Regions from separate parts of the Erwinia sp. AK-PDG3-5 genome, predicted to be linked through region 2. Evidence: predicted binding sites of a transcription regulator. Region 2 holds the regulator's gene; each other region holds the start of a gene.

Region 1 (3,278 bases), 2.4 Mb from region 2:
AAAGCCTTTTTCCCGGAACACCAGCATGGCGTTGTCCAGCGCCAGGTCGGTATCAAACTCGCGTGGGCGGCCGCGCTCTTTGCTGTGCTGCGGCAGAAGGGATGCGTTGTTCATAAGTATCCAATAAGGGAACGATTGCTTCCAAAATGCCAGAGAGCGGGATAACTGGCAAGAGAGTTCTCGCTCAGCAGCCCATCGCGCATTATTCTGATAGGCACCTCGTCAGCCTCAGGAGAAGATCGTGGTGATACGTATTGCGATACCGGATGATTATCAGCGGGCAACCGCTCAGCTTAGTTTCCTGCACGATAATCCGGCCTTTCAGTGCCGCGCGCTGGGTCACCTGCCAGATCCGCATGCCAGCGAGGTGCTGGCGACGGCCGAGGCGCTGATTTTGATCCGCGAACGAACGCAGATCGATGCCGCTTTTCTGCGACAAACCCCTCAACTTAAGCTGATCAGTCAGACGGGCAAAGTCGCGCGCAATATCGATCTGGCGGCCTGTCAGCGGGCTGGCGTGGCGGTGGTGGAAGGAACGGGCTCGCCGGTGGCGCCTGCAGAACTGACCTGGCTGCTGATAATGGCCTCCCGCCGTAAGCTGGTGTCCTCGGTGAATGCCATGGCCGCCGGACGCTGGCAAACGGAGATCGGCAGGGCAGTTAACCGGCAAACCCTCGGCATTCTTGGCTACGGCAAAATTGGCAAGCTGATTGCCGGCTATGCCCGTGCTTTCAATATGCAGGTGCAGGTATGGGGCAGCGAACGCGCCCGCGAGGAAGCGCGGCGCGATGGTCACAGCGTGCCTGCCGATCGCACCGCCTTGTTTGCCACCAGTGATATTCTGTCTGTCCATCTGCGACTGGTCGACGCAACCGAAGCCAGCATTAGCGAGGCCGATCTGCTGGCGATGAAACCGGATGCGCTGTTTGTGAATACCAGCCGGGCCGAGCTGGTCGCGCCGGGTGCGCTACTGCATGCGCTGGGCCAGGGGCGTCCGGGCTTGGCCGCGCTGGATGTCTACGAGCAGGAGCCGGTGTACGATCCGGCCTCGCCGCTGTTGCAGATGCCGAACGTGCTCTGTACGCCGCACCTCGGTTACGTCGAGCAAGCCAGCTACGAGGCCTATTTTCGCGTGGCGTTCGACAACCTCACCCGCTTTTTTGCCGGCGATCGGTCACAGGTGATTAACCCCTGAGTTCACTCTCTCAGCGCGCCGCATAAATAATAAAGGTCACCACGCCGAACACGCTCAGCCCGGCTTCGTCGTCGATATCGATGGCGGCGTAGCTGGGATTCATCGGCAGCAGCTTCACCGAAGGCGTCAGCTGCAATTTCTTCAGGGTGAATTCGCCATCAATAGCGGCAATCACCCGATCGCCATGCTGAGGCTTTAACGAGCTGTCTACCACCAGCATATCGCCGTCGTTAATATTACCCTCGATCATCGAATTTCCCGCCGCACGGATAAAGTAGGTCGCGCTGGGATGGCTGACCAGCAGTTCATTCAGGTCTATCCGCGATTCCACATAATCGGCCGCCGGCGAGGGAAACCCGCAGGCGACCCGTTCAACGAACAACGGGATGGTGAGAGGACGCGGAGAAACAACAAGTTGGTGCATGTGCATAATGATGACTCAATGTTACTGTGTTTATATACAGTATTATCAATCCGTGCTGGCAATCAACCGCTGAATCAGCGTAAAAACCTACGCGCTTGTTCTGCTGAGGAATTTAGTTTCTGCCTGAAAAAACGTGGCGAATACGCGGCCTGCGTAAATGTAAAAATTAAGTAAAAGATGCGGTCAGCCGCCGCATTCACTGAAGCTTTTTCAGGCAAGGCCGATACCTGTGCTGAATGGAGGAACTGGCAAAGAGGCACAGGATGATCAGGCGAATTCAGGTACAGGCGCTGCGCGTTGGGATGTATGTGCACAAGCTGGAGGTTTTCTGGCTCAAGCATCCGCTCGTCCACAACGACATGCTGCTGACCACCAATCTGCAGATCCAGGTGATTGCAGAAAACGGCATTAAAGAAGTCTGGATCGATCTGTCTAAAGGGCGGGCGCCGGACGAAACAGACACAGAGATTGAAGAAGACCAGGCGGACGTGCCGCGTGGTCCCATCAGCATGCATCAAGAAGTTGAGCAGGCGCAGGCGATTTGCCTGAATGCCAAAGGGCAGGTAATGGATATGTTCAGCGATGCCCGGCTGGGACGTACCATCGACACTGTCAGCACGCTGCCGCTGGTGGATGAAATCGGCGGTTCGATCAGCCGACATCCTGCCGCGCTGCTGAGCGTGGTGCGGCTGAAAACCCATGATGATTACACCTATCTGCATTCGGTCGCCGTCTGCGCGCTGATGGTGTCGCTGGCCAGGCAGCTGCAGCTGGAAGAAGAGCAGGTGCGGCGGGCGGGAACCGCCGGGCTGCTGCATGACGTGGGTAAAGCCGGGATCTCGCTGGATATCCTCAACAAGCCCGGCAAGCTGACCGACGCCGAGTTCGACATCATGAAACAGCATCCGGTGATTGGCGAAGCGCTGCTGCGGAAAAGCGGCGGCGGCGAAGATCTGCTGGACGTGGCGTTACACCACCATGAAAAATTCGATGGACGCGGCTATCCGCATGGCCTGGCCGGTGAAAAAATCTCGCTGCTGGCGCGGATGGCGGCGGTCTGCGACGTCTATGATGCGGTCACCTCTAACCGGCCTTATAAAGCAGGCTGGAATCCGGCCAGCGCCATGCACCAAATGGCCAGCTGGGAAGGGCACTTCGACCGCAAGGTGTTCTTCGCCTTCGTGAAGGCGGTGGGCATCTATCCGGTGGGCTCCACCGTGCGTCTCGCCTCAGGACGCATTGCGGTGGTCGCCGAACCGGGTGGAGGCTCACTGCTGCAACCCAAAGTCTGCGTCTTCTATTCACTGGTCACCAACCAGAGGCTGTCACCGGAGATCGTCGACCTCGCCGATCGCTTCTGCTGGGACAGCATTACCGGCCCGGAAGAGTCCACTAACTGGCACGGCATCAATGTTGATGCGCTGTGGATGAAGCCGGTAGCCTGAGGGTCGGGCAAAGGCGGATCGGTCCGCCTGAACCCTTACCCCTGTCACTCACAGTTTTTCCGAGTCATTTCCGCTAAACATTTCGCCTTTCTCCTATGTCTTTTTCCCCAGTAATTTGGCAGGCTGGATGCATCGATCCGGGCTCAAAGCCGCGTATTGTCTGGCAGAGTCAGGATCAGCGTCTATACTGAATGCTGATATTGCTGCGTTTTCC
Region 2 (3,278 bases):
GTGTTCCGTTGCCATACGGCGCAGGGAAACCATCGGTGAGAAGCGGACAAAGCTGTCGCGGCCTAACCACAGCACGGCAAAGAATTTTTGGATGCCATTCAATACGCGCAGATGAGGCTGATCGTCGCCCTGCACTTCGCGGCCTGGTGCACGGCCAAACATCACGGATACCGGCACCATCTGCACGTCCAGCAGCGGGTTGCTGCGGTGCAAATCGAGGTATTCGTGGAACAGTTTTACCGATTCGACGTTAGGCACGAAATAGGGGAATACGCGTGGGCCGTCATGGATAAACACATGACGTGGCAAAACCGTACCGTCGATTTCCAGCGGATCTAAAGGATCGGGCAGATCCTGTTTACGGCATTGCTCACGCAACGCCAGCAGATCGGCCTTTGAATCATAAGGCAGCACATACATAATAGGGCGCGATGTATCCAGCGCCAGCTCGGAAACCGGCTCGGCGGGAATCGCTTTACTTTTTACCAGGAATTTTACTGGTAAATTCAATAAGTTATAATATAAGTTACGCCAACCTGACATAGATACCATGAAGCCTCTTGTTAGCAAAGCGCCGCAAGCATACCAGAAAGCGCCAGTGAGATCTGTGGTGTTGCAAAATGTGCGCCACCCAGACATTGACGTTAAACATCTCAAAGGGTTCCCTGATTATGGCAAATAACGTCACCGGATTGACTCGCATCATTAATGCAGCCGGTTATTCGTGGAAAGGAATACGCGCCGCCTGGCAAAACGAAGCGGCTTTTCGCCAGGAAGCGGTGGCCGGCATTGTCGCGGTGATTGTGGCGTGCTGGCTGGATGTGGACGCCGTCACCCGGGTGCTGCTGATTGGGTCGGTGATGTTGGTGATCATTGTTGAAATCCTTAACAGCGCGCTGGAAGCGGTGGTCGACCGCATTGGCAGCGAGATGCATCCTTTATCGGGTCGCGCCAAAGATATGGGCTCCGCTGCCGTCTTGCTGACGATATTACTCGCTGTTTTCGTCTGGGTAATGCTGCTAATTCCCTGATTACGGCGCGTTTTCCATAATCTGACAAACTGCTGTTTTTTCCGCATCTTTAGGTTTTCAACGCACAAATACCTGTATATACTCACAGCTGACTGTATAAACAACCAGGGGGCGGGATGAAAGCACTAACTGCAAGGCAGCAGCAGGTCTATGACCTGATACGCGACCACATTAACCAGACCGGCATGCCACCGACGCGGGCAGAAATCGCTGCACAGCTCGGTTTCCGTTCCCCGAATGCGGCTGAAGAGCATCTCAAAGCGCTGGCACGTAAAGGCGTGATCGAGATTGTTTCCGGCGCCTCTCGCGGTATCCGTCTGATGATGGAAGAAGAGGAAGGGTTGCCGCTGATTGGCCGTGTCGCCGCAGGTGAACCTTTGCTGGCGCAAGAGCACATTGAAGGCCACTACAAGGTGGATCCTGAACTGTTCAAGCCGGGCGCCGACTTCCTGCTGCGTGTTAGCGGCATGTCGATGAAAGATATCGGGATTATGGACGGCGATCTGTTAGCTGTGCACAAGACTCAGGATGTGCGTAACGGCCAGGTCGTGGTAGCGCGCATTGACGATGAGGTGACGGTAAAGCGCCTTAAAAAGCAGGGCAATATCGTGCATCTGCTGCCTGAAAACGGCGAATTCCAACCGATCGTGGTCGATCTGCGCTTGCAGACCCTGTCGATTGAAGGTCTGGCCGTCGGTGTAATCCGCAACGGCAACTGGCTGTAAACGCCTGACCTTAACGCGCTGCTTTCGCGGCGCGTTTCTCTTTTGGTAAGCTGTATGCCTTATTGACTGGCATATTCAGCTTGCGTGATGCTTTTAAGCCAGTCGCACAGTGGATGACCATGCGATTATTTTCTCCCTCAGATAACCAACTCTGGCGGCTGGCGCTGCCAATGATCCTGTCGAATATCTCCGTGCCCTTGCTGGGCCTGGTGGATACCGCGGTCATTGGTCACCTTGACAGTCCTTCCTACCTCGGCGGCGTTGCCGTGGGCACTACCGCGACCAGCTTCCTGTTTATGCTGCTGCTGTTCCTGCGGATGAGCACCACCGGATTAACGGCGCAGGCCTTTGGTGCGGGTGATAAACCTGCGCTGGCACGTGCACTGATGCAACCGCTATTGATTGCCCTGGCGGCTGGCCTGCTGTTCATTCTGCTGAAATCCCCGCTTAACCACCTGGCGCTCTCTGTCGTGGGTGGCGATCCTGCCGTGCTGCATCAGGCCACCCTGTTCATGAATATCCGCTGGTTAAGTGCACCTGCGACGCTTGCCAACCTGGTATTACTGGGCTGGCTGCTGGGCGTACAGTATGCCCGTGCACCGGTGATCCTGCTGGTTGTGGGAAACCTGGTCAACATCGTGCTGGATCTGTGGTTCGTGATGGGGCTGGGCTGGGGCGTACAGGGTGCGGCGGCGGCCACGGCGATTGCAGAATACGTCACGCTGGCGATTGGGCTGGTGATGGTCTGGCGGGTGCTGAAACTGCGGGGCATTTCGCTGCCGATGCTGAAAACCGCCTGGCAGGGCAATTTCGGCCGGCTGCTGCGGCTGAATCGCGACATTATGTTGCGCTCTTTACTGCTGCAACTGTGCTTTGTTTCGTTGACGATATTGGGGGCGCGGCTGGGCAGTGAGGTCGTCGCCGTCAACGCCGTATTGCTGATGTTCCTGACCTTCACCGCTTACGCGCTGGACGGCTTTGCCTATGCGGTAGAAGCCTGCTCCGGCGAAGCCTATGGGGCAAAGGACGCAAAAAGGTTGCTGCTGATTTGGCACGCGGCCTGCCGTCAGGCAGGACTGGTGGCGCTGGCCTTCTCGATTATCTATGGACTGACCGGCACGCATATTGTTGCCTTACTGACCTCCATCCCTGAGCTGCAGCAGCAGGCTGACACCTATCTGTTCTGGCAGATTGTCCTGCCGGTCTGCGGGGTCTGGTGTTATCTGCTGGATGGCATGTTTATTGGTGCTACGCGCGCCAGTGAAATGCGCAATGGCATGCTGATTGCGGCACTGGGCTACGGCGCGACGCTGTTCACCGTGCCGGCGTTAGGCAACCATGGTCTGTGGCTGGCCGTTACCGTGTTCCTGCTGCTGCGTGGGCTGACGTTGTGGCTCATCTGGCGCAGGCACTGGCGCAACAACAGTTGGTTTGCGGGCTGAAATAATTCGTTACACCCACCTGCCGCTTCGTTATCTGCTGATCTCCCTGCCTTTTTTCACTTTTCGCTGTCACTTTTAGC
Region 3 (3,278 bases), 1.7 Mb from region 2:
CTGAACTCAGCGTAACGATGCCGACCAGCGTGGCAATCCACATTGGATCAAAGGGATTGATGCCCACGGTTGGCGCAACCATCACTGCCAACATGGTTGGGTAGAGTCCCGCACAGCCATTCTGGCCAATGGTGGCACCGAACGAGGCTGAGAAGCTGGCAATGGATTCCGGGATGCCCAGACGACGCGTCTGTGCTTCAACGCTCAGCGGAATGGTGGCCGCGCTGGAACGGCTGGTGAAGGCGAAGGTAATCACCGGCCAGACTTTACGGAAGAAGCGGCGCGGATTCACGCCATTCACCGACAGCAGTAGCGCGTGTACCGCAAACATGATCGCCAGACCGAGGTAAGACGCCACCACGAAGCCGCCCAGCTTGATAATGTCGTTCACGTTGGAGCTGGCAACCACTTTGGTCATTAGCGCCAGCACGCCATATGGCGTGAGCTTCATGATCAAACGAACCAGCTTCATGACCCATGCCTGCAGCACGTCAATGGCAGCCAGCACGCGTTCGCCTTTCGGTTTGTCGTCGCGCAGCAGATGCAGAGCAGCTACACCGAGGAAGGCGGCAAAGATCACCACGCTGATAATTGAGGTCGGGCTTGCGCCGGTCAAATCAGCAAACGGGTTTTTCGGCACAAAGGAGAGCAGTAGCTGAGGCGTGGAGAGGTCAGCCACCTTGCCCACATAGTTATTTTGCAACGCAGCCAGGCGCGCGGTTTCCTGAACACCCTGCACCAGGCCGGTGGCATTCAGACCAAACAGCCAGGTCACGAACACCCCTACTAACGCGGAGATAGCGGTGGTAAATAGCAGCACGCCGATGGTCAGCACGCTGATTTTGCCCAACGACGAGGCATTATGCAGACGGGCAACCGCGCTCAGGATCGAGGCGAAGACCAGCGGCATCACGATCATTTGCAGCAGTTGCACATAGCCGTTGCCGACAATGTTAATCCAGCTGATTGACTCTTTCAGCACCGGGCTGTCAGAGCCATAAATGGTGTGCAGGCCCAGGCCAAACAGTACGCCGAGCACCAGTCCCACCAGGACTTTTTTCGACAGGCTCCAGTGGCTGCCGCCGGTTTTGGCGAGGATCACTAACAGGGCAACAAACGCGGCCAGGTTAGCGAGTAATGGAAGGTTCATCCCCAATTCTCCAGTCAATATGGCGTAATTCCCTACGCCGGTAAGCTTCAGATAATTTTTATCGCGTACCAAGTACGACACGTGCGTGAATGGTATCAGCTCAAACTGGTGCTGCCATATATCCAAAAAATATGGCTTATAACGATTTGCGTTTAATTGGGGGTTTAATGGGCACTTTGCGAGTTTATCAGCCGGTTCATGCCGCTCTGAACCGAATTAACCATTTGCGCGGGCCAGCCGGACGCACCAAAGGGGGGCATTCCCTGCGGAAACCACATGGCGTAACCCACCAGTGCGAGGCATAACGCGCGCTCTAACTGATTGCCTTTCTGGCTCCTCAACAGCGGCAGGCGAAAACGCCAGCGGCAGGGCCACAATAAAGGGACGCCGGCAGGGGTCAGCATATCGGCGGCGATATGGCTTAAATATCCCAGTACTAATCCCTGAAACACATCCGCGGGGATCACCCAGTCTTTTGGCACCTTCAAATGGAATAGCGCCACGCCACCCAGAACCGCGAGCAGGCTATGGGTAAAACCGCGGTGCCCAAACACGCGCGCCACAGGTTGCGAAATCCATCTGAAGCGTTGCCCCAGGGTAGACTTAGGGTGATCGATATCCGGCAGTAGGCAGGTCAGCAGTGTCGCAGGCACGATATGCCACCAGTCGCCGTTAGCCAGTTCCGGCGTCAGGTCGGCGCGTTTGGCAAAGATGGCACTGGCAATAGCAAAAATAAGATGGCCTTCGGCCGTCATGGGAACACCTGGCTGCTGAACTGTCGATGTATACAGTATAGGGGATATATACAGTAGAAACTATACGTTACCCTGTAACTAATGATGACTATTTTTACGTTATTGAAGGGGTTAACAGCAGAGAGGAGGTGGCGCGGGCGATTTCGACCGATAAATCAGACCGGAGCCGGCAGAAAACCGGCTCCGGATGTGGATTACCTGCCGTGCAGGTGCGCAGAGGTCAGTTCGTTTAGTGAAGCCAGCTTAACGTTCGCCAGCGACCAGCGGGCATCATCAGCATGTTCTTGCGCCGGGATAACGATTGAACGCATGCGGGCGGCTTTGGTTGCCACCATACCGTTAATCGAATCTTCTAAGGTGACGCAATTCAGCGGGTCTACCCCTAATCCGGCGGCGGCATCCAGATAAACCTGGGGGTGTGGCTTGCTGTAAGGCAGGGCTTCAGCAGAGGCAATCACGTCAAAGTAGTCGCGCAGATTGAACATCTCCAGCACGCGATTCAACATATGCAGCGGTGAAGCGGACGCCAGGCCGATCTTTAAGCCCTCGGCTTTGCACAGCTTTAATGCCTGCTCCACGCCCGGCAGCAGAGGCCGGCTGTCTTCGACTAAATGCAGCGCGCGGGCAATAATCCGCTGGGTAACTTCTTCCTGTGAGGGGCCGCTCCACGGCAGCGCTTCATGCCACATTCTGACGGTCTGATCGATGCGCAAACCCAGCGTATCGGGCAACTCATTCCGACGGGTCAAATCGATATTCAGCGTGGAAAACACGTCCAACTCAGCCTGATCCCAAAGCGGTTCAGAATCAATAAGCAGGCCATCCATATCAAAGATGGCGGCAAGGACGGGGCGGGAATAGGACATTTTGCGGCTCCTTTTGAAAATTTACCTCACCATAGCATGAAGCTTTCACCGACAACATTGTCCCGCTTGCGGCGGTTCTTCCCCTTTTAACGCGACATGACGACTTTTTTCAGGCACATTTCGCTACCTGAAGGTAAACTTATCACCTCAAACCTTAGTCAGGAGAAAGCATGACTTATCAACAAGCTGGCCGGGTCGCGATCCTCAAGCGAGTCGCTGGCTGGATTATTTTTATTCCGGCGCTCATTTCAACGCTGATTTCACTGATGACCTTCCTCGAGAAGAGCCGGGAAAAGCGCGAAGGGATTAATGCGGTGATGCAGGATTTCTCCCATGTGATGATCGATATGATCCGCTTCAACACCGGGTTCCTTAATGCGTTCTGGAATAATTCACCGCAGCCCGATTTTAATCACGGCAGCAACGTCACCTTCTGGATTGTCTACTGGCTGATCTTCGTCGGGCTGGCCTTACAGGCTTCCGGCGCCAGAATGTGGCGACAGTCGC

Evidence for each region. Region 2 encodes LexA, which represses DNA repair genes until DNA is damaged. Its sites were predicted from a motif close to TNCTGTATGTACATACAGNA; they were not measured.
Region 1: the regulator LexA is predicted to act here: its motif matches at 1,642-1,661, upstream of umuD (translesion error-prone DNA polymerase V autoproteolytic subunit).
Region 3: the regulator LexA is predicted to act here: its motif matches at 1,924-1,943, upstream of AC1UKS_RS12620 (metal-dependent hydrolase).

The regions. Positions count from the first base shown of each region.
Region 1 covers NZ_CM165967.1:2,034,410-2,037,687, forward strand. Annotated here, with positions in the region: gene AC1UKS_RS09355 (TetR/AcrR family transcriptional regulator) at 1-114, opposite strand, end outside; gene AC1UKS_RS09360 (D-2-hydroxyacid dehydrogenase family protein) at 242-1,195, shown strand; gene umuD (translesion error-prone DNA polymerase V autoproteolytic subunit) at 1,206-1,625, opposite strand; gene AC1UKS_RS09370 (HD-GYP domain-containing protein) at 1,883-3,064, shown strand.
Region 2 covers NZ_CM165967.1:4,422,320-4,425,597, reverse strand. Annotated here, with positions in the region: gene plsB (glycerol-3-phosphate 1-O-acyltransferase PlsB) at 1-543, opposite strand, end outside; gene AC1UKS_RS20690 (diacylglycerol kinase) at 672-1,031, shown strand; gene lexA (transcriptional repressor LexA) at 1,148-1,756, shown strand; gene dinF (MATE family efflux transporter DinF) at 1,876-3,198, shown strand.
Region 3 covers NZ_CM165967.1:2,741,636-2,744,913, reverse strand. Annotated here, with positions in the region: gene AC1UKS_RS12625 (L-cystine transporter) at 1-1,150, opposite strand, end outside; gene AC1UKS_RS12620 (metal-dependent hydrolase) at 1,315-1,905, opposite strand; gene hxpB (hexitol phosphatase HxpB) at 2,100-2,771, opposite strand; gene AC1UKS_RS12610 (YniB family protein) at 2,942-3,278, shown strand, end outside.